3 regions of the Bacillus sp. GW821-FHT11D08 genome follow, and region 1 is predicted to be linked to each of the others. Evidence: predicted binding sites of a transcription regulator. Region 1 holds the regulator's gene; each other region holds the start of a gene.
The links. The regulator Rex, encoded in region 1, represses fermentation and respiration genes when NADH is low (regulators of the CRP and FNR family bind a similar motif). The targets are predictions, from matches to a motif close to TTGTGAAATATTTCACAA.

Region 2: the regulator Rex is predicted to act here: its motif matches at 4,124-4,141, upstream of AC1RRX_RS00340 (nitrate reductase subunit alpha).
Region 3: the regulator Rex is predicted to act here: its motif matches at 3,490-3,507, upstream of AC1RRX_RS16225 (L-lactate dehydrogenase).

The regions. Positions count from the first base shown of each region.
Region 1 covers NZ_JBXARS010000006.1:2,792-10,788, forward strand. The annotation lists gene rimI (ribosomal protein S18-alanine N-acetyltransferase) at 1-70, shown strand, start outside; gene tsaD (tRNA (adenosine(37)-N6)-threonylcarbamoyltransferase complex transferase subunit TsaD) at 63-1,103, shown strand; gene AC1RRX_RS13010 (ABC-F family ATP-binding cassette domain-containing protein) at 1,327-3,255, opposite strand; gene moaC (cyclic pyranopterin monophosphate synthase MoaC) at 3,395-3,907, shown strand; gene AC1RRX_RS13020 (redox-sensing transcriptional repressor Rex) at 3,904-4,551, shown strand; gene AC1RRX_RS13025 (twin-arginine translocase TatA/TatE family subunit) at 4,570-4,740, shown strand; gene tatC (twin-arginine translocase subunit TatC) at 4,747-5,508, shown strand; gene AC1RRX_RS13035 (YdiK family protein) at 5,547-5,738, opposite strand; gene AC1RRX_RS13040 (CPBP family intramembrane glutamic endopeptidase) at 5,735-6,469, opposite strand; gene groES (co-chaperone GroES) at 6,706-6,990, shown strand; gene groL (chaperonin GroEL) at 7,032-7,997, shown strand, end outside.
Region 2 covers NZ_JBXARS010000001.1:57,386-65,382, forward strand. The annotation lists gene argS (arginine--tRNA ligase) at 1-520, shown strand, start outside; gene narK (nitrate transporter NarK) at 653-1,843, shown strand; gene fnr (fumarate/nitrate reduction transcriptional regulator Fnr) at 1,941-2,657, shown strand; gene AC1RRX_RS00330 (YwiC-like family protein) at 2,689-3,408, opposite strand; gene AC1RRX_RS00335 (cyclic nucleotide-binding domain-containing protein) at 3,551-4,027, shown strand; gene AC1RRX_RS00340 (nitrate reductase subunit alpha) at 4,206-7,892, shown strand; gene narH (nitrate reductase subunit beta) at 7,882-7,997, shown strand, end outside.
Region 3 covers NZ_JBXARS010000008.1:163,126-171,122, forward strand. The annotation lists gene AC1RRX_RS16210 (YfcC family protein) at 1-497, shown strand, start outside; gene AC1RRX_RS16215 (DUF6773 family protein) at 589-1,077, shown strand; gene amyE (alpha-amylase) at 1,307-3,286, shown strand; gene AC1RRX_RS16225 (L-lactate dehydrogenase) at 3,549-4,502, shown strand; gene AC1RRX_RS16230 (MDR family MFS transporter) at 4,544-6,076, opposite strand; gene AC1RRX_RS16235 (MarR family transcriptional regulator) at 6,190-6,651, shown strand; gene AC1RRX_RS16240 (LysE family translocator) at 6,715-7,344, shown strand; gene AC1RRX_RS16245 (YqcI/YcgG family protein) at 7,412-7,997, shown strand, end outside.

The sequences.
Region 1 (7,997 bases):
AATCAGAAAACAATACTATACAGATAACGGGGAAGATGCGTTATTAATGTGGGTGACATTACATGAGTGAAAAACAAGATATTTATGTACTAGGAATCGAAACAAGCTGTGATGAAACAGCGGCCTCAGTCGTAAAAAACGGGAATGAAATTATTTCAAACGTTGTCGCTTCTCAAATTGAAAGCCATAAACGTTTCGGCGGGGTCGTGCCTGAAATAGCGTCCAGACATCATGTGGAGCAGATTACCCTTGTGATTGAGGAAGCTCTTTCAAAAGCGGAGATGGGCTTTGATGATCTTGATGCGATTGCCGTAACGGAAGGACCCGGACTTGTCGGAGCCCTGTTAATCGGAGTCAATGCGGCAAAGGCGTTAAGCTTTGCCCATCAAATACCGCTAGTCGGTGTCCATCACATTGCGGGTCATATTTATGCAAACAGGCTGATAGGAGAGCTTCAATTCCCGGCGCTTGCTTTGGTTGTGTCAGGCGGACATACGGAATTGGTTTATATGAAAGAGCACGGTTCATTCGAGGTTATCGGTGAAACGCTGGATGATGCCGCAGGCGAAGCTTACGACAAAGTGGCAAGAACGATGGGGCTTCCTTATCCGGGAGGGCCGCAGATTGATAAGCTGGCTGCTGTGGGAACGGATTCCATTCCGCTTCCGCGTGCGTGGCTGGAAGAAGGGTCTTACAATTTCAGCTTCAGCGGCCTGAAGTCAGCCGTGATTAACACACTTCATAACGCCTCGCAAAAAAATGAGGTGATTCCTCCGGAGGATCTTGCCGCAAGCTTTCAGCAGAGTGTCATTGATGTACTGACGGCAAAAACCTCTAAGGCCGCGAAAGAATATGGGGTTAAACAAGTGCTGCTGGCAGGGGGCGTAGCCGCTAACAAAGGGCTGAGAGCCGCACTGCAGCAGGAATTCAGTCATTCGGGAGATCCCGAGCTTATCATCCCGCCGCTTTCTTTATGCACGGACAATGCAGCGATGATTGCGGCTGCCGGAACCGTTGCTTTTGAAAAGGGGATTCGGGGCTCATATGATATGAACGGACAGCCCGGCTTGGAATTAACATCCTTTGATCGTCTCACGTTGTAAAACGTGAGGCTTTTTTTTACTTATTAACAGATAATTCTAACATATCCACAGGATTGTGAATATATCCAGAAATCCAGGCTGGATAAGAGGCTATAAGTTGTTAGTAAAGTGGATAAAGTCAGAAAATTTTGTGGATAGTGTGTATAACACGCTTACTTACATGGCTGACAAGGAGGATAGCTGTGGATAAAAAAGCACCCCTTAAAGAGGTGCTTGACTTTTTCTATTCTTCTGAGGAGAGTTCCTCCCATTCTGCTAATAAGTTTTCGAGCTCTTGATTCAGAGCTTCATTCTCCGCGTGAATGGTCTGTACCTTTTCATGATCCTGATACACGTCAGGATCGCACAGCAGCTCCTCATTGGCGCTGATTTTCTCTTCGGCGGATGAGACGGCTGCTTCAATTTCTTCAATGCGTCTCAGGCGCTGCCGTTCTTTCTTCTTCCATTCTTTTTCTTCCTCGTAAGTTCTTTTCGTATCCTGTTTGACCTTGCCGGCAGGCTGAGCCTGCTCCTTTTCCTGCCGCTTCATTTCTTCCAGTTCCAGCTGCTGGGCTTTTTTCTCGGTGTAATAGTCATAGTCACCCAAATATTCTTCTGCATGATCCGGAGACAGCTCCAGCACCCTTGTGGCGATCCTGTTAATAAAGTAGCGGTCATGCGATACAAATAACAGGGTTCCCGGATAGTCGATCAGGGCGTTTTCCAGCACTTCTTTACTGTCCAGATCAAGGTGGTTTGTCGGTTCATCAAGGATGAGAAAGTTTGCTTTTTGCAGCATCAGCTTGGCAAGCGCGACTCTTGCTTTCTCACCGCCGCTTAGAGAACGGACAGGTTTCAGGACATCGTCTCCGCTGAACAGGAAGTTGCCGAGGCATGTCCTGATCTCTTTTTCCGGCATGTCCGGATATTCATCCCACAGCTCGTCCAGCACGCGTTTGGACGAGGTCAGTTCAGCCTGCTCCTGATCGTAATAGCCGATTGTGACATTGGAACCGTACGTGATCGATCCGGATTCCGGACTGATTGTATTCATAATGGTTTTCAGCAAGGTTGATTTGCCGATTCCGTTCGGTCCGACGAGGGCGGCGCTTTCACCTCTTGTAATGCCGAAGGTCAGGTTTTTCAAGAGCGGAGGCTGGCCGTCATAGCTGATGGAAACATCCTGTACGCGCAGGACGTCGTTTCCGCTCTGTTTTGTAATGTCAAAACGGAAGGCGGCTGATTTTTCATCCCCGAGCGGCTTTGCCATGACGTCCATCCGTTCAAGCTGTTTTCGTCTGCTTTGGGCTCTTTTCGTTGTAGAAGCTCTGGCCAGATTGCGGTCGACAAAATCTTGAAGCTTGGCGATTTCGTCCTGCTGTTTTTCGTACAGCTTCAGGTCTTTCTCATACTGCTCGGCTTTTTGCTCTAAATAGGCGCTGTAGTTGCCGAGGTATTTTTTGCTTTCTGTCCGTGAGACCTCGTACACTTGGCTGACGACTTTATCAAGAAAGTATCTGTCGTGGGAAACGATCAGGATTGCGCCTGAATATCCCTGTAAATAATGCTCAAGCCATGTAAGCGTATCGATGTCGAGATGGTTCGTCGGTTCATCCAGAATAAGCAGATCAGGCTGGGTCAGCAGCAGTTTTCCGAGCGCAAGCCTTGTTTTCTGACCGCCGCTCAGGCTTTGCACTTTCACGGAATCGTCAAATTTTCCGAAGCCGAGTCCGTGAAGGATAGATCGGACGTCCGCTTCATATTGATAGCCGCCTTTATCCTTGAAATCCTGCTGAAGCCTGTCATAGGTTTTCATCAGCGTCTCAAGCTCCGCGGGGGCGGCCGTGGCCATCTTTTCTTCAATAGAGCGCATTTCTTTTTCCATTGCTTTCAGGAAATCAAAAACACTCAGCAGTTCTTCTTTTATGGTAAGCTGGGATTCCAAGCCTGTGTGCTGGGCGAGATATCCCATCGTTAATTCTTTCGGTTTGATTAATTCACCCTTTTCATATGAAAGGTGACCTGCGATAATTTTAAGGAGAGTTGATTTGCCGGCTCCGTTTCTGCCTACTATGGCGATGCGATCCCGAGATCTGACTTCAAGCTTTATATTGTTTAAAATAGGATCAGCGCCAAAAGATTTGGATAGCTGATTAATTTGTAAGATCATCATATTATTTCACCTCTGTTATAATAAGTTAAGTGTAGCTTATCAACCTGCTGTCAGCAAACAATACATCAGAATTGGAACATTATAGGATAAGACATCAGGGAGAAAATAGTGTATGATCAGAAGTAAGGAGAGTTTAAATATGAATGGATTTTCTCATTTTAATGAAGAAGGCCGTGCCCGCATGGTGGATATAAGCGATAAATCTTCAACAGTCCGTACTGCCGCTGCGATATCCAGCGTACAGATGAAGCATGACGTGTACAGCAGAATCAAAAACCGCGAGATCGGAAAAGGAGACGTGCTGGCTGTCGCACAGGTGGCAGGAATTATGGCCGCAAAGCAGACGTCAGCGATTATCCCGATGTGCCACCCGCTTTCTTTAAGCAGCGTCGACATTTCATTCGGCTGGGAGGAAAAGGATTCCGAAGCCGTTCTTCATATACAGGCAAGCGTAAAAACGAAAGGGAGTACAGGTGTGGAAATGGAAGCGCTAACTTCCGCTTCAGTCTGCGCTTTGACCGTTTATGACATGTGCAAGGCGCTGGATAAAGGAATGGTCATCGGCCCGACCTGCCTCATGGAAAAGACAGGAGGCAAAAACGGTGATTTTAAAAGAGATGCATCTGAGTATAAAGTGGAGGACCAATCATGAACAAGGATCAATCAAAAATTCCACAGGCGACGGCAAAACGGCTGCCGCTTTATTATCGCTTTTTAAAGAATTTACACGCGTCAGGAAAACAGCGCGTTTCATCCGCTGAACTGAGCGACGCGGTAAAAGTCGATTCGGCCACGATCCGCCGGGATTTTTCCTATTTCGGGGCGCTCGGCAAAAAAGGATACGGCTATAATGTGGATTACCTGCTGTCATTTTTCAGAAAAACACTGGATCAGGATGAAACGACGAACGTCATTTTGATCGGTGTCGGGAATTTAGGGACGGCGTTTCTTCACTATAATTTCACAAAAAATAATAACACAAAAATATCTATGGCTTTTGATGTGAATCAGAGTAAAATAGGAACTGAGGTAGGCGGTGTGCCTGTCTTTGATCTTAATGATTTAGAGCTTCACATTAAGGATGAACCCGTGGCGATTCTTACCGTTCCTGCGGTTGCCGCCCAGTCAATCACCGACCGGCTCGTGTCGCTCGGAATCAAGGGAATCCTTAACTTTACGCCGGCCCGTTTGAATGTGCCGGATCACATTCGAATTCATCATATAGATTTAGCTGTAGAGCTTCAATCATTGGTTTATTTCTTGAAGCATTATTCTGTTTTGGAAGAAATTGAATAGCGAAAGGAGGAGCTGCACATGATCGGTCCTGGAAGCCTGGCGGTTATCGGTGTGGTAGCGGTGATTATTTTCGGTCCGAAGAAGCTTCCCGAATTAGGAAAAGCGGCGGGGGACACGCTTCGTGAATTTAAGAACGCTACTAAGGGATTAGCCGGTGAAGAAGAGGAAAAAAAGAAAGAAGAACAGTAAGATAGGATGACGCGTATGAGAGTGAATCAAATGACGCTTGTGGAGCATATTGCCGAACTTCGGAAACGATTGCTGATTGTGGCGTTATCCTTTACGGTTTTCTTTATTGCCGGCTTTTTTCTGGCAAAACCTATCATTGTGTATCTTCAAAAAGCCGATGAAGTAAAAGAGCTCACCCTTAATGCTTTTAACCTGACGGATCCGCTGTTTATCTTTTTGCAGTTCGCGTTTATCATCGGCATCATTTTGACTTCGCCGATTATTCTCTATCAGATTTGGGCGTTTGTCAGCCCGGGTCTGTATGAGAAGGAGCGCAAAGTAACACTCAGCTATATTCCGATTTCGATCGTGCTGTTTGTCGGCGGTGTGTCGTTTTCTTATTATATTTTATTTCCGCTGGTCGTTGATTTTATGAAGCGGGTTTCGAATGACCTGGATGTCAACCAGGTGATCGGGATCACCGAGTACTTTCATTTTCTGCTGCAGCTGACGATTCCGTTTGGGCTGCTGTTTCAGATGCCGGTGCTGATCATGTTTTTAACGAGACTCGGTGTTATCACGCCGATGTTTTTATCGAAGATCAGGAAGTACGCGTATTTTGTGCTGCTTGTGATCGCCGCGATGATTGCGCCGCCTGAGCTGCTGTCTCACTTGATGATTACCATTCCGCTTTGCATTTTATATGAGATCAGCATTCTTATCTCAAAAGCGGCGTATCGGAAAAGGCAGAACGGCAGCAGCGAATCCGATCAGGACGTATCAGCATAAAAAAAGCCATTTCTCAATGATGAGAAATGGCTTTTCTTTTATTTTTGATTTTTTTTCACTTTAAATGAGAAAGCGAACATTTTAAACGAGATGCTGATATTATAAGCGGCGAAAACCATCAGCAGTATGGAATAAAAAGACCACATGCTTCCCGGAGAGCTTGCGGCCAAATACGTAAAGATACAGCCGACTGCGAAATAAATCAAGCCCCAAGTCATTGGGTTCCTCATACAAACAATCCTCCAATAATTAATTGCATTTGCTCACTATGCTGTTCAATATATTTTTGGGCGGGGCCGAGCTGCATGACCACGACAATGGTATTCATCATGACATGGGCGAATATCGGCACAATAATCCGTTTCGTCTGCACATACAAGAACGCAAAGGTAAAGCCCATGGCCGTATACAGCAGCAGGTGCGTGAGGTCTTGATGCACAATGCCGAAAATGACGGAACTGACTAGTCCGGCGATAAAGAAATTCGTTTTTTCATATAATACACCGAAAATGATCTTCCGGAAAATGATTTCTTCAAGAATCGGCCCGACGATAGAAGAAACGATAATCATGAGCGGCATGGCTTTAATAATGCTGAGAATGGCTTTCGTGTTTTCGGAACCGCTGCCCACATGAAAGACATACTGCTCAATCATCCCGGCGATTCCCTGAGAAAATAAAGCGAGCCATATTCCCGCGACCGCCCAGAGAACGGACATGCCGGCGGATGCTTTCTTCCCGTTTCTTAATGTCTGCTTCGGCGCGGTTCTCAAAATCAAGAGAACGATAATCAGGCAGATAAAAAAGCTTACGACGGAATAAATCCCCTGAGCCATGGTGAGGTTCGCATTCGTAGGGTGTCCGCCCGCATAGCCGAATTTGTACATTAAAGGAATGCCGATCAATGCGGAAAGCTGCATGATAACATATGTCAAAATGATATACCAATACTGTTTTCTCAAATGATATGTACTCCTTTATCCTATAAAATCAACTTATTTGTTCTTATTGTAACACAAGTGAACTTGACGTGAAAAAAGGAGAAAATCAGTGTGAGAGAGAATCATGTAAGCGTGAAAATTTTTTATTCTTATGACTTGAAATTGGAAGTGAGATTCTTTATTATAATAACTGTGTTAGCACTCTTTAGAGCTGAGTGCTAAAATTACATATTCATACTATTGAGGAGGTTATTACATTGTTAAAGCCATTAGGTGATCGCGTTGTCATTGAACTCGTAGAATCTGAAGAAAAAACTGCCAGCGGAATCGTATTACCGGATTCTGCAAAAGAAAAGCCGCAAGAAGGCAAAATCGTGGCAGCCGGTTCAGGTCGCGTGTTGGAAAGCGGAGAGCGCGTTGCTTTAGAAGTAAAAGAGGGCGACCGCATTATCTTCTCAAAATACGCCGGTACTGAAGTGAAATACGAAGGTACTGAATACTTAATCTTACGTGAAAGCGACATTTTAGCTGTTATCGGCTAAGCAAATAAATATTTTTAAAAATTCGAGGAGGTTTCGTTAACATGGCAAAAGATATTAAGTTTAGTGAAGAAGCACGCCGCGCTATGCTTCGCGGTGTCGATGCGCTTGCTGACGCTGTAAAAGTAACTTTAGGGCCAAAAGGACGCAACGTGGTTCTGGAGAAAAAATTCGGTTCTCCGTTAATTACAAATGACGGTGTGACAATCGCAAAAGAAATTGAACTTGAAGATGCGTTTGAAAACATGGGTGCGAAGCTTGTAGCTGAAGTAGCCAGCAAAACAAACGACGTTGCCGGTGACGGTACGACGACTGCGACTGTACTTGCGCAGGCTATGATCCGCGAAGGCTTGAAAAACGTAACTGCGGGGGCTAACCCTGTCGGCGTGCGTAAAGGTATGGAACAAGCCGTGACTGTAGCAATCGAAAACTTAAAAGAAATTTCTAAGCCGATCGAAGGCAAAGAGTCTATCGCTCAGGTTGCTGCGATCTCTGCTGCTGATGAGGAAGTCGGAAGCCTTATCGCTGAAGCAATGGAGCGCGTAGGAAACGACGGCGTCATCACAATCGAAGAGTCTAAAGGGTTCACGACTGAGCTTGAAGTTGTTGAAGGTATGCAATTCGACCGCGGATATGCGTCTCCTTACATGGTGACTGACTCTGATAAGATGGAAGCGGTTCTTGATAATCCTTACATCTTAATCACAGACAAAAAAATCACAAACATCCAAGAAATCCTTCCTGTGCTTGAGCAAGTTGTACAGCAAGGCAAACCATTGCTTCTGATCGCTGAAGATGTTGAAGGGGAAGCTCTTGCTACACTCGTTGTCAACAAACTTCGCGGCACATTCAACGCTGTTGCCGTTAAAGCTCCTGGCTTCGGTGACCGCCGTAAAGCAATGCTTGAAGACATCTCTGTTCTTACAGGCGGAGAAGTGATCACAGAAGACTTAGGCCTTGACCTGAAATCTACTGAAATCGGACAATTGGGACGCGCTTCTAAAGTTGTG
Region 2 (7,997 bases), on a different contig from region 1:
CAAACGTACGGGGAAAGCCGTAACGATGCGCGACCTGATTGAAGAAGTCGGCTTGGATGCCGTGCGTTATTTCTTCGCGATGCGCAGCGCTGATACGCACATGGATTTTGACTTGGATCTTGCCGTATCCACATCTAACGAAAACCCTGTGTATTATGCACAATACGCACATGCACGTATTTGCAGCATGCTTCGCCAAGGGGAGGAGCAGGGACTTAAACCGGCGGCAGATCTTGATTTCAGCCATATTCAATCAGAAAAAGAATATGACCTGCTGAAAACGATCGGCGGCTTCCCTGAGGCAGTGGCAGAAGCGGCGGAAAAACGCATTCCTCACCGTGTCACAAACTATATTTATGATCTGGCTTCCGCTCTGCACAGCTTCTACAATGCGGAGAAAGTCATCGATCCGGAAAATAAAGAGAAGAGCCGCGCGCGTCTCGCTTTAATGAAGGCGACGCAAATTACGCTGAACAATGCGCTTCAGCTGATCGGCGTATCCGCTCCGGAAAAAATGTAATGATGATCAAAGGACAAAGTCTTCGGGCTTTGTTCTTTTTTGTATATAAAGCGTGTGATGTAATTCACAATCCCGCACACTGAGTTTTTGTATGATAAGACTGATATTGAATCAGTGAAAGGGGCAAGCCGAATGATCAATCGTCAACATATTCAATTATCGTTGCAGTCATTAAGCTTAGTGGCAGGGTTTATGGTGTGGGTGCTGATTTCATCGCTCATTTCTCAAATGACATCAGATATTCATTTAAGCAAAGGCGAGATTTCATTGGTGACGGCGATTCCCGTTATTCTCGGATCGCTTCTCCGTATTCCTTTAGGATATTTAACGAACAGGTATGGGGCGCGGCTGATGTTTATGATCAGCTTCATCCTGCTTTTGTTTCCTGTATTTTGGATCAGTATCGCGGATTCTTTATTTGATTTAATCGCGGGCGGCTTTTTCTTAGGGATCGGGGGAGCGGTATTCTCCATCGGAGTGACGTCCCTCCCGAAATATTATCCGAAAGAAAAGCACGGTGTCGTCAATGGGATTTACGGTGCCGGAAACATCGGGACCGCCGTTACTACCTTTGCGGCGCCGGTTATCGCTCAAGCCGCGGGATGGAAAGCAACCGTGCAGATGTATCTTGTTTTGCTGGCTGTTTTCGCATTATTGCACGTTTTGTTCGGCGACCGGCATGAGAAGAAAGTCAAAGTTTCCATAAAGACACAAATGAAAGCCGTTTACCGAAATCATGTGCTGTGGATGTTGAGCCTGTTTTATTTTATTACGTTCGGCGCCTTTGTCGCCTTTACCATCTATCTTCCGAATTTTTTGGTTGAGCATTTTGGGCTGAGCCCTGCGGACGCCGGTCTGCGGACGGCCGGCTTTATTGCGGTCTCTACACTGCTCAGGCCTGTGGGAGGGTTTCTTGCAGATAAACTGAGCCCGCTCCGCATTCTGATGTTCGTTTTCGCAGGGCTTACGCTGTCAGGGGTCATGCTGTCATTCTCCCCGACGATCGGCCTTTATGCGTTCGGATCGCTGACGGTGGCAGTCTGCTCAGGGATTGGAAACGGGACGGTATTTAAACTGGTGCCTTTCTATTTTTCGAAGCAAGCGGGGATTGCCAACGGAATTGTGTCTGCCATGGGCGGACTGGGCGGTTTTTTCCCTCCGCTGATTCTGGCAAGTGTATTTCAGGCAACAGGCCAATACGCGATCGGGTTTATGGCGCTTTCAGAGGTCGCGTTAGCCAGCTTTGTCCTTGTGATCTGGATGTATTGGCAGGAAAGAATGAAAACACATACGGAGAGAAACAGTCAGAGCCTCAATTCATAATGATCCATTCACAAGATTGTTAGTTTTTTCTGGGTGAGTGCAAATCAAGTCACGTTACAATATACATACGCAACGTGACTTTCTTCGAGGTGAGCTCATGAATATTCTCTCTGTCCGAAAATCTGATAAAGAACTTCTTTCCCGCGAACTGCATGAATTGCTGGAATCGATCAGTACGAAAAGGAAAATGAAAAAACATACTTATTTGTTTCAAGAAGGAATGGATGCAAAAGAGCTTTATCTGATTCAGTCAGGACTCATTGAAATCGGCAAACTGACGTCTGACGGAAAAGACCTGACGCTTAGAATCTGCCAAAAAAACGATATTGTCGGGGAATTGACGCTATTCACAGATGAGCCGAGATATATGCTCAGTGCGAAAGTGTTAGAGGATGGCGAGGTGCTCGTCATTAATAAAAACAAGCTGGAAAAGGAATTGATCCAAAACGGTGTTTTGACGTTTGAATTTATGAAATGGATGAGCACCCATCTTCGAAAAATCCAGTCCAAGATCAGGGACCTGCTTCTTCACGGCAAAAAGGGGGCGCTCTATTCTACTCTTATCCGCTTATCAAACAGCTACGGGGTAGTGCGAAACGACGGGATTCTGATTAACATTGTGCTGACAAATCAGGATTTGGCTAAGTTTTGCGCGGCGGCAAGGGAGAGTGTCAACCGCATGCTGGGAGACCTCCGCAAACAAGGGGTTATTTCGATAGACGAAACCGGAAAAATTATTTTGCACAAGCGGGACTATTTACGATTCGAGATCGAGTGTGAAAATTGTCCGCTGGAGATCTGCAATATTGACTGAAAAAAACAAGGGCAGCCGGTGTCCTTGTTTTTCAGCTTGTGATACATATACACATGACGGCGAAAAAGAAGCCGGCATTTACGATTTCCAGAATGCCGATCGTTTTCACCGGCCAGTCTCTTCCGTGAAAAAACCAGGCCCGCAGACTGCTTGGGATAAAAGCGAGAAACGCCCATCCTGCCCCGAGAAGAGCCGATAAAAAGGGGAGCAAGAGGTGATATCCCCACGACCAGTATGCAAACCTTCTGTTTTTTCTCTCCCGTATGACCGATTTCACATAAAAAGAACTCCCGACAAAAAATAAAGCGGATTGCAAGAATAGAAACCAAGCCCAGCTGTCAAGGGTTCCCGTTCCCAGCCAGCAGCTCGCAAGCCCGCCTGAACAAAAGAACAGAACACCCGCAATATCATTCGTGAGCGCCCGTTCGTTTTTTCGGCGGGCATAATGCGTATGTATGAGAAACAGCGGCAATAAAAAAACGCCGATCCAGACGAGCTGCGGCCTATGATAGACAGAAATGATCAAAAAGCAGCAGGCCGGAAAACCGTAATACCATATCCACTTTTGATAGGGCTGAAGCTGTTTTTTTTTCAAAGCGAGCGAAACGGGATAAACCGCTAAGTAAAGGAACAGCCAGCCCAGAAAGAGCGGAATATGCCAGAAAACCGGGCCTCCCTTGACCATGCCGAGTAAAAATGGAATCAGCAGCATCGCCCATGCGCCGTGCTGCTTCGGAATCATCGCCTTCATCGAAACCCTCCTTTTTATTTCATTATAAGTACAAACACTCTCCTGATAAGTGACTTTTATCATACAAGCTGTGAAATACATCACTGCCGCGCGGGCTCAATCGGGCTACACTAAAGCTATCCTTAGCACAGGAGGCTTTCCTATGAATCAGTGTGACTATTTATTATTTCTGAAACAACTTCCTATGTTTAATGAAGTGCCTCTGTCCATTGTCGAAACCTTGCTGAAAAACGGGACGTTTATCCGCGGCTCATCTGACCAATCTCCATCCTTTCTTCATTCACAATCCGTTTATATTGTATTAAAAGGCAATATCCGTTTTACGGACAGCAGGCTCCCTGAAGGGTCGCAAACCGTTGCGCTGTGGGAAAAAGGCGATGTGTTTCCGATTGATGAAAAAGGCGGGCTCTCTTTATCGCCTTTTATCTCAGTCAATGCCTCACCGGATATTCTGGTACTCCATATTCCATATTCCGTATTTAAGCAAATGATGTCTTACCATCCGCGGCTGCAAATGAACTTTTTGGCGATGCTTCAGCAAAATGTCTTCTGTTCCTATCAGTTGTTTTTGCGGTATCTGCATACATCACGGGATGAAAACGCCGAACCCGGTTCTTAAACAGAACCGGTTTTTTTTGATGACGCCGGGCGTCCCCATATCGTTTGAAAATCCTTCCTGCTGCTCTGTGTGAACGTTTTGTGAAAAAAGCAGAGTGTGTGACATAGTTCACAAGGTGATGCGCCGTCTCTGTTTATAGTGTACATAGCATTACCTGACTCGGAAGGAGTGAACGATCATGAAGAAAAAGAAAATGAGTCCGTTGCTCAGGAGATTAAACTATTTTTCTCCTACCGAACATCATTCAAATAACCATAGCCAAACGACAAGCGAAGATCGTGATTGGGAGAATGTATACAGAAACAGATGGCAGTACGACAAAGTCGTTCGCTCCACCCACGGCGTCAACTGCACGGGTTCTTGCAGCTGGAATATTTATGTGAAAAACGGAATTGTCACGTGGGAAGGACAAAACTTGAATTATCCATCAACAGGCCCGGATATGCCTGATTTCGAACCGAGAGGCTGCCCGCGGGGGGCCAGTTTTTCTTGGTACATCTACAGCCCGCTCCGTGTGAAATATCCATATGTGCGAGGTGTGCTGATCAATTTGTGGCGGGAAGCATTGCAGACGCATCAAAATCCGCTGGATGCCTGGAAATCGATCGTCGAAAACCCTGAAAAAGCGAAGTCCTATAAACAGGCAAGAGGGAAAGGCGGCTTTGTCCGCGCGGAATGGCCGGAGGTGCTGAAGCTGATTTCGGCCTCTCTGCTGTATACAGTGATGAAATACGGGCCTGACCGGAATGTCGGTTTTTCTCCGATCCCGGCGATGTCCATGATCAGCCACGCATCAGGTTCGCGATTCATGTCTTTAATCGGCGGCCCAATGCTCAGTTTTTATGACTGGTATGCGGATCTTCCGCCGGCGTCCCCGCAAATTTGGGGCGACCAGACGGACGTTCCGGAAAGCAGTGATTGGTACAATTCAGGCTATATCATCACATGGGGCTCCAACGTGCCGTTAACGAGAACGCCTGATGCGCATTTTCTGGCGGAAGCCCGCTATAAAGGCGCTAAAGTCATTTCGATCAGTCCCGATTTTGCGGAATCCTCAAAGTTTGCGGATGACTGGCTGAGTATCCGCCAGGGGACTGACGGGGCGCTTGCGATGGCGATGGGTCACGTCATTTTGCAGGAATTTTACGTGAACCAAGAAACTGAACGTTTTATTGAGTACGCGAAGCAATACACCGATTTTCCATTCTTCGTCACTCTTTCAAAAGAGAACGGCGTGTATACAGCGGGACGGTTTCTGCATGCAAAAGACATCGGGCGGCAGACAAAAAATGATCAGTGGAAGCCGGCGGTCTGGAATGAACAGACAGGTGCGTTTGCCATACCGCAAGGCACAATGGGCTCCCGCTGGGACGGGCAGCAGAAATGGAATCTGCACATGATCGACGAAGACACCGGGGAACAGATTGAGCCCCGTCTCTCCGTGCTCGGAATAGAGGACGAAATCGGCTCAGTGCGCATTCCGTATTTTTCAGATGACGGAAACAAAGTGCTTGAGCGGAATCTTCCTATTAAAAAACTGGACCTGAACGGTGAAGAGACGTACGTCACGACCGTGTTTGACTTGATATTGGCCAACTACGGCGTGAACCGGGGCATCGGCGGACAATCAGCCGCATCCTATGATGATCCCCGTCCGTTCACACCTGCCTGGCAGGAAAAGATTACGGGAATTAAAAGAGAAGCCGTTATACAGATTGCCAGGGAGTTTGCCCAAAATGCGATCGATACAGACGGCAGATCCATGATTATCGTAGGGGCGGGCATTAACCACTGGTTCAACTCCGACACGATTTACCGTGCGGTGTTAAATCTTGTTTTACTCGTAGGCGCCCAAGGCGTAAACGGCGGAGGCTGGGCCCATTACGTGGGGCAGGAAAAGCTCCGTCCGGCTGAAGGGTGGCAGACGATTGCCACCGCAAAGGACTGGGAAGGCGTGCCTAAACTGCAAAACGGCACCTCATTTTTTTACTTTGCGACAGACCAGTGGCGTTATGAAGACCAGCCGATCAGTGACTTGGCTTCACCGATCGCCGCGTCATCCCGCTACAAGCATCACGCCGATTACAATGTGCTGGCGGCGCGATTAGGGTGGCTTCCGTCTTACCCGACATTCAATCAAAACGGCATTGATCTGTACAAAGAAGCTGAGAAAGCGGGGGCGGCGACACCTGAAGACGTAGGTGCGTACGTGGCCTCACGGCTTCAAGAAAAAAAACTGAAATTCGCGATTGAAGACCCTGACAATGAAGTGAATTTCCCAAGAAATCTCTTCGTATGGCGGGCAAATCTGATCTCAAGCTCAGGGAAAGGGCATGAATATTTTCTCAAGCATCTGCTGGGGACGACGAACGGTCTGATGAATGACGACAGCGACAGCATCCGCCCTGAAGAAATCAAATGGCGGGAGCAGGCGCCGGAAGGCAAGCTCGACTTGTTAATCAATCTTGATTTTCGAATGGCGGGTACGGCGCTGTATTCCGATATCGTGCTGCCGGCGGCGACATGGTATGAAAAACACGATCTCAGCAGTACGGATATGCATCCGTTTATTCATCCATTTGCTCCGGCCATCTCGGCGCCGTGGGAATCGAAGTCAGACTGGGATATTTTTAAGGCGCTGTCAAAAGCCGTTTCCGATCTGGCGGAAGAAGTCGATATGGAGCCGGTAAATGAGGTAGTCGCAACGCCGCTTCTCCACGACACGATGCAGGAATTGGCCCAGCCGTTCGGCAAAATCAATGACTGGAGCAAGGGTGAATGTGAAGCCATTCCGGGAAAAACGATGCCGAACATCCATGTCGTTGAACGGGATTACAAACACATTTTTCATAAAATGACCGCGCTCGGCCCTCATACGGCTTTAAAACCGAGCGGAACAAAAGGGATGAGCTGGTCGATTGCGGATGAATATGAATCACTCAAACAGAGACTGGGAGAAACTAATTCAAACAGCGTTGCCAAAGGATGCCCGAATATAAGTGAAGCGAAGCAGGCGGCGGAAGCGATTTTAACCCTGTCGTCCACCTCCAATGGAAAAGTCGCCGTGAAAGCATGGGAATCGCTTGAAAACATTACCGATCTGGAGCTGAAAGACCTGGCGGAAGAGCGCGAGGAAGAATGCTTTACGTTCGAGCAAATTACAGCCCAGCCGAAAACGGTCATCACCTCTCCGGCCTTTACCGGTTCAGAAAAAGGAGGGCGCAGGTACTCGCCGTTTACTACGAATGTGGAAAAATTAATTCCGTGGCGGACGCTGACCGGCAGACAATCCTATTATGTCGATCATGAACTGATGATGGAATTCGGTGAAGCGATGGCGACATTTAAACCGATCCTCCAGCACCGTCCGTTCCTAAGCAAGCGGCCTGATCAAGAGGGCAAAGAAATCGTTCTTAATTATTTGACGCCGCATAATAAATGGTCCGTCCACAGCATGTATTTTGATTCTCTGCCGATGCTGACGCTGTTCCGCGGCGGGCCGACCGTGTGGATGAATAAAGATGACGCAGAGGACACGGATATCAAAGACAACGATTGGATTGAATGCTTCAACCGAAACGGCGTTGTCGTCGCGAGAGCGGTTTTGTCTCACCGGATTCCTAAAGGAATGGCGTTTATGCACCATGCCCAGGACCGCCACATCAATGTGCCCGGCACAAAACTGACGAATAACCGCGGAGGCACCCATAACAGCCCGACAAGGATTCACGTCAAGCCGACCCAGATGATCGGGGGCTATGCACAGCTGAGTTACGGCTTTAACTATTACGGTCCGACGGGGAATCAGCGCGACCTGAATGTCGTCATCCGCAAGCTGAAGGAGGTCGATTGGCTTGAAGATTAAAGCGCAGATCGGGATGGTCATGAACTTGGATAAATGCATCGGCTGCCACACGTGCAGCGTCACCTGCAAAAACACATGGACAAACCGTTCCGGTGCGGAATATAT
Region 3 (7,997 bases), on a different contig from region 1:
CAAATGATATCGCAAAAACGTTTATTACAGGCTGTCAGGGGCTCGTTTACGGTGCGCTGATCGTCGGAATGGCGAGAAGCATTTCCGTTATCCTGGAACATGGAAAGCTGCTTGATACGGTAGTCAATGGACTAGCGTCACTGCTGCACGGTTTCAGCCCGATGGCAGGCGCAATCGGAATGTATATTTCCAGCGCCCTGCTTCATTTTCTGATTTCATCGGGCTCAGGGGAGGCGGTCGTATTTATTCCGATCTTGGCGCCGCTTGCCGATCTGATGGGCATCACGAGACAGGTCGCGGTTGAAGCGGTCATGCTCGGAGAAGGCGTCGTAAACTGTGTCAATCCGACTTCCGGCGTGCTGATGGCCGTACTGGCTGCCAGCGGCATTCCGTACGTAAAGTGGCTTCGCTTCATGATTCCGCTGGCGCTGATTTGGTTTGTCATCGGCCTCGTGTTTATCTGCATAGGCGTCCTGATCAATTGGGGTCCTTATTAAACATTTTGTCAATGATATTTCGGTTTATCATTATGAATCGGCAAGATATAATGGGAGTTGTAAGCCATTCTTAATAGTACGGGAGGAAGTCATGAATCAGCGTCGGAACAGACTTTCAAACGTGAATGGAAAGAGTGAGAGTGTGAAAGAGAAAGAACGAATGATTTGGTCAGAAGTCGGAATGCTTGTGGGCACACTGTCTTTGCTTGACATCATCGTACGCGGACTTGTTCTGAACTGTCCGTTTAGGGAATGGGCCGGAAGCTTGGCGGTTTTCTTCATTATAATTGTTTATTATTGCATCAGGGCGGGAGCGTCGGGAATGCTCATGCCGAGAATAGACACGAAAGAAGAACTGCAAAAGCGGGTGAAGCAGCAGCGGATAGATTCAATTGCGGTCACTTTTGCGGCAGCGGCGATTACGATGTACGACAGGGGGGTTCCCCATACATTCTTTGCTTGGCTGAAAATGATCTTTCTTTTTATCGTCTGCGGAGGCATTCTGTTTCTGCTTCGGTATGTCATTGTGAAGCTGTCTTACAGAAGAGCGATAAAAGAAATAAAAAAGAAATCATCTTGACAGGTGGTTTCTTTTTTTGTTTGAAAGCGGGAAGTCTTTTTAATTGATAGGAATATAGATTTGAATTCACTCTGTCACGTTGCTTTGATAGAGAGAGTGTGATAAGTTGAAATGTAAGCGTTAACAAAATTCTCCAGTCTTCACAACAGTTGAAAGGAGCTGAAGAAAGAGTAAGAGGAATTTTTGACTCCGCAGTCAGTCTTCAAAAATCAAATAAGGAGTGTCAAAAATGTTTGAAAAACGATTCAAAACCTCTTTACTGCCGTTATTCGCCGGATTTTTATTGCTGTTTCATTTGGTTTTGTCAGGCCCGGCGGCTGCAAACGCTGAAACTGCAAACAAATCGAATAAGGTGACCGCGTCATCGGTCAAAAACGGGACCATCCTTCATGCATGGAATTGGTCGTTCAATACGTTAACACAAAATATGAAAGATATTCGTGATGCGGGCTATGCAGCCATTCAGACGTCTCCGATTAACCAAGTAAAGGAAGGGAACCAAGGAGATAAAAGCATGAGGAACTGGTACTGGCTGTATCAGCCGACATCGTACCAAATCGGCAACCGTTACTTAGGCACTGAACAAGAATTTAAGGACATGTGTGCAGCCGCGGAAAAATATGGCGTAAAAGTCATTGTCGATGCGGTTATCAATCATACTACCAGCGATTATGGCGCGATTTCTGACGAGATTAAGCGTATTTCAAACTGGACCCATGGAAACACACAAATTAAAAATTGGTCGGATCGATGGGACGTCACTCAAAATTCATTGCTTGGGCTGTATGATTGGAATACACAGAATACTGAGGTGCAGGTCTATCTGAAACGTTTCTTGGAAAGAGCATTGAATGACGGAGCAGACGGATTCCGCTATGATGCCGCCAAGCATATAGAGCTTCCGGATGATGGGAATTACGGCAGCCAATTTTGGCCGAATATCACAAATATATCGGCAGAGTTCCAATACGGAGAAATCCTGCAAGACAGCGCGTCCAGAGATACTGCTTATGCGAATTATATGAATGTGACGGCTTCTAACTACGGGCATTCCATCAGATCCGCTTTAAAGAACCGTAATCTGAGTGTGTCGAATATCTCCCATTATGCATCTGACGTGTCTGCGGACAAGTTAGTCACATGGGTGGAATCACATGATACGTATGCCAATGATGATGAAGAGTCCACATGGATGAGTGATGACGATATTCGTTTAGGCTGGGCAGTGATTGGTTCCCGCTCAGGAAGCACGCCTCTTTTCTTTTCCAGACCTGAGGGCGGAGGAAATGGTGTAAGATTTCCCGGAAAAAGTCAAATAGGAGATCGCGGGAGCGCCTTATTTAAAGATCAGGCGATCACTGCGGTCAATCAATTTCACAATGTAATGGCCGGGCAGCCTGAGGAACTCTCGAATCCGAATGGGAACAACCAAATCTTTATGAATCAGCGCGGCTCAAAAGGCGTTGTGCTGGCAAATGCAGGATCGTCTTCTGTCACCATCAATACTTCAACGAAATTACCTGACGGCAGGTATGATAATAGGGCCGGCGCCGGTTCATTTCAAGTAGCGAACGGCAAACTGACAGGTACGATCAATGCCAGATCGGCGGCTGTTCTTTATCCTGATGATATTGGGAATGCGCCTCATGTCTTTCTTGAGAATTACCAAACGGGGGCAGTCCATTCTTTCAATGATCAGCTGACGGTCACCCTGCGTGCAAATGCGAAAACAACAAAAGCCGTTTACCAAATCAATAATGGGCAGCAGACAGCATTTAAGGATGGGGACCGATTAACGATCGGGAAAGGAGATCCAATCGGCACGACATACAACATCAAGTTAACCGGAACGAACGTCGAGGGTGCAGCGAGAACCCAAGAATACACGTTTGTCAAAAAAGACCCGGCCCAAACCAACATCATTGGCTATCAAAATCCGGATCATTGGGGCCAGGTAAATGTATATATTTACAAACATGATGGAGGCAGGGCCATAGAATTAACCGGATCGTGGCCCGGGAAAGCAATGACTAAGAATGCAAATGGAATTTACACGCTGACGCTGCCTGCGAATGCGGATACGGCCAATGCCAAAGTGATTTTTAACAATGGCAGCGCCCAAGTGCCCGGACAGAACCAGCCCGGCTTTGATTATGTGCAGAATGGTTTGTATAACAACTCCGGTTTAAACGGTTATCTTCCGCATTAATGGATAGGGCCATCATCACATCAAACCCTTACTTCGGTTAGGAAAAGGACAGCGCGTTTTCAATCACGCTGAAAAGATGACAGCATCCTAAAACGGTTCCGTTTTAGGATGTTGTCAACAATCCGGAAACCATCACCGATATTTTTTTGTCCAAAAATCAAACTTTTCTCTTGCAAAAGTTTGTGAAGTATTGCACAATATAAATGTGAAATACTTCACAAGATAAAAACAGACACCACGAAACACTGGAGGATGAGCATATATGATGAACGAACGAGTGAACAAAGTAGCATTAATCGGAGCAGGTTTTGTTGGAAGCAGTTATGCATTTGCGTTAATTAACCAAGGGATCACAGATGAGCTTGTGATCATTGATGTAAATAGAGAAAAAGCCATGGGAGATGTCATGGATTTAAATCACGGAAAGGCATTTGCGCCTCATCCGGTCAAAACATCTTACGGCACATATGAGGATTGCAAGGATGCCGATATCGTGTGCATCTGTGCCGGAGCCAATCAAAAACCGGGCGAAACGAGACTTGAGCTGGTCGAAAAAAATCTCGCCATTTTTAAAAGCATTGTCGGTGAAGTAATGGCAAGCGGATTTGACGGCATCTTCCTCGTTGCCACAAACCCGGTCGACATTCTCACTTATGCGACATGGACATTCAGCGGGCTGCCGAAAGAACGCGTCATCGGAAGCGGCACGACACTGGATTCTGCGCGATTCCGTTATATGCTGAGCGAATACTTCGGAGCCGCTCCGCAAAACGTACACGCCCACATTATCGGCGAGCACGGCGATACCGAGCTTCCTGTATGGAGTCACGCCAATATTGGCGGAGTGCCGGTGCAGCAATTGCTGGAGAAAAATGCAGCTTACAAACAGGACGAGCTGGATCAGATCGTTGACGATGTGAAAAACGCGGCCTACCATATTATCGAGAAAAAAGGCGCGACATATTACGGAGTGGCGATGAGCCTCGCCCGCATCACAAAAGCGATTTTGCGTAATGAAAACAGCATTTTAACCGTCAGCACATATCTGGACGGCCAATACGGTGTAAACGACGTCTTTATCGGCGTTCCGGCCGTCGTCAATCGGAACGGCATCGCAGGTGTGACGGAACTTGAGCTGAATGAAACAGAACAGGCTCAATTCAGCCGCAGCGCAAACGTGCTGAAAGATATTCTCGCTCCGCATTTCGCAGAGTAAACAAAAAAGCAGTACATGACAAACGCCATGTACTGCTTTTTTTAATTCGCTTTTTTCGCCATTTCCTGAGAGGTTTTTACTCTCGCTTTTCCCATAAACAAAATGGTAACGGCCGCAATGACGATCGGCGCCAGCGCAAGCGTAAATACATATGTGATGCTTTGCGACATGGCGTCAATAATGCGATCCAGAATGTGCGGCGGAATATGGGCGCGCGTGCCGGCCTGGAAAATCTCCTGCGGATTTCCGATGTTCTGCATCGCACCGCCCGCTCCTTTCATGCCGCTGAATGAATCTGTGAGGTTGTTGGTAAACACATTCGTCTGGATGGTTCCGAAAATCGTCACACCGAGCGTCATACCGAATGATCTCAAAAACGAGTTTGTTGAGTTGGCGCTTCCGCGGTAACGCGGCTCCAGATCGTTCATGGACGCAGCCGGCAGCAGTGAGAAGTTGAAGCCGACGCCGAATCCTGAGATCAGCATGAATACCGTCAGCATCGTACGCGCCGTATCCGGTGTCATATTGGAAAGCAGCAGCATTCCGATAAAGAAAGCGACCACGGAAATCAGCATTAAAGTGCGGAACCGCACTTTTGTCTGGAAAATTCCGCCGATCATACTTCCGATAACAGAGCCGATCATCATCGGCGTCAAAATAAAGCCCGCGCTTGTCGCGGTGCTTCCGTACACAGCCTGAACGAAGATCGGGATAAACACCGCTAAAATGACGAACGTGGCTCCGTAAAGGAACGCCAGAATCTGTGCCGTAGCAAATAAACGGTTTTTAAACATCCAAAATGAGATAATCGGTTCTTCCGCTTTTCTTTCCACAATAAAAAAGGCGATAAAGAACACGGCGAACACAGCGAACAGACCGATGATCTGCACGGAGTTCCAATCATATGTTTTTCCGCCGAGCTCAAGAGCGAACATCAGACCGACAATGGAAACCACCAGCGTGATTGCGCCGGCCCAGTCGATTTTCTGCTTCTTGTGTTCAAGGGATTCTTTATAATAACGAAGAATGAAAAACAATGATAAAATACCGATCGGCACGTTGATGTAAAACACCCAGTGCCAGCTGATGGAGTCGGTAATGAGCGCGCCTAAAAGCGGCCCGAGAACGCTGGACAGGCCGAAAACGGCACCGAACATGCCCGACATTTTTCCGCGTTTTTCCGGCGGAAATAAATCAAAAATGATCGTGAAGGCGATCGGCATCAGCGCGCCTCCGCCGATTCCCTGAATGACGCGGTAAATAATGAGCTGATCCATTGTTTGGGCGATTCCGCATAACGCGGATCCGATTAAGAAAAGAATAAGACCGAATAAAAAGAAACGTTTGCGTCCGTACATATCGGACAGTTTTCCGTAAATCGGCATACCGGCCATAACGGCTACCATGTATGATGCCGTCACCCACGCGAACTTATCGAAACTTCCGAGGTCCGCCACGATATTTCCCATCGCAGTGGCAACGATTGTATTATCCATAGCCGACATTAAAATGCCCAGCAAAAGACCGATGACGACAAACTTCGTCGAGGCGTCCTTCGCGGCTGTTTGTTCCATGCTTTTTCCTCCCATACTTACTTTTGATCATTAAATTTGCTATGATCATATTAGATTTGCCGAAAATTATCTTGATCGTCAAGATAAATTGATTTTATAGGGAGGCCTGTCAGTTGTCAACAAGAAATACCAGAAGCGAGACGGAGGAAACCGCGATACAGTTATTCCGAAAGATGGCCACAAGGACGATCCTTTTTCATCAGGCGGCCGCTCAATCTCTCGGTCTGTTTCCGACCGATTTAAAATCAGCTGATATCTTAAATGAAGCAGGCCCGATGACCGCAGGCGAGCTTGGGAAAAAAACCGGTCTCAGCACAGGTTCGGTAACGGCGCTCATTGACCGGCTCGAAAAAGCGGGATATGTCATGAGGAAAAAAGACCCCGAAGACAAACGTCGGGTGATTATCGTGCCGCTGACAGCCGGAAAGGCGAATGTGAAGCAATTGTTCAGCTCCTTATCCCAGTCCACGATCAGCCTTTGCCGACAATATAAAGAAGAAGAACTGCGGCTGATATTCGATTTTTTAGGAAAAGCGACGGACATGATGGAAGACGAGCTTGAGAAATTAAAATAATATATCATAGCACGGCCCATTCATGAATAACTTGTACAAGTTGCATGAATGAGGGGGAAGCCAATGAACATCTTTTTAAGCTACATCGTTCTCGGGCTGTCATTGTCAGCACCTGTCGGCCCGGTCAATGCGGCGCAAATTGACAAAGGCATCAAAAACGGCTTTTGGCATGCATGGATTTTCGGTCTTGGCGCCATGGCCGCGGACGGGCTGTATATGATTCTGATCTATTTCGGGCTGTCTCAATTTTTGACGGCGCCTTTCGTTAAAACGTTTTTGTGGCTCTTCGGTTTTTTCGTGCTGACCTATACGGGAGTCGAAACGCTAAAAAATATCAGGGAAGCCATGAATGTCAGAAGCGGAAAAGGAAAACCGGCTTTTTACAAAACATTCGGCGCGGGATTTTTTATTTCTCTTTCCAATCCGCTGAGCATTTTATTCTGGCTCGGCATATACGGCAGCATCCTCGCTAAAACCGCTGAATCCTTCGATGCAAATCAGCTTTTGATTTACAGCTCCGGCATTCTTCTCGGCATTTTGATCTGGGATTTCTGCATGGCGATCGCCGCGAGCACTTTCAGAAATCTCCTTCATGAAACAGCGCTTCGCTGGCTGACGGGAGCGGCGGGTGTGTCTTTGATCGTTTTCGGATTTTATTTCGGCTGGCAGGGGATTCAAATGCTCATCTCATAAATAGAAGGACTGTCACCCATCGCCTGTCTCCATCATAACGTATCATGACGATACTGGAGGTGGGCCGATGGCAAGCGAGCTGTACACAAAAAGTTGCCTTGAGGAAAAGTTATTGGATCTGCCAAATTGGCAGAGAGTCGCTTTTGAGCTTCTATCAGAAAAAGTAGGCGATAAAGCGGACGCGTTTCCGTGCATTCCGGGACGTCAGGGATTTTTGACAGATCAGCTCCGGATATCTTTTGCGGGTGATCCCCGCGAAGAGGGAACCCCGGAGGAAGTGGGGATGCTGCTGTCCGAGTACGGAAAGATATCAAGGAATACCGGAAAATACGCGTCGCTGCTTGTGATTTTTGATACGCCTGAGGATTTAGCTGAGCATTATTCCGTTGAGGCGTATGAAGAGCTGTTCTGGTCTTTTTTAAACCGGCTGAGCGGCTGCGACCCGAAAGACTGGCCGGAAGACATACCGGAAGACCCTGAACATTATAAATGGGAGTTCTGCTTTGACGGCGAGCCGTATTTTATTCTGTGCGCGACGCCTGCGCATGAAGCGAGACAAAGCAGAAGCTTCCCGTTTTTTATGCTCGCGTTTCAGCCGAGATGGGTTTTCGAAGGATTAAATGATTCAACCGCGTTCGGACGAAACATGAGCC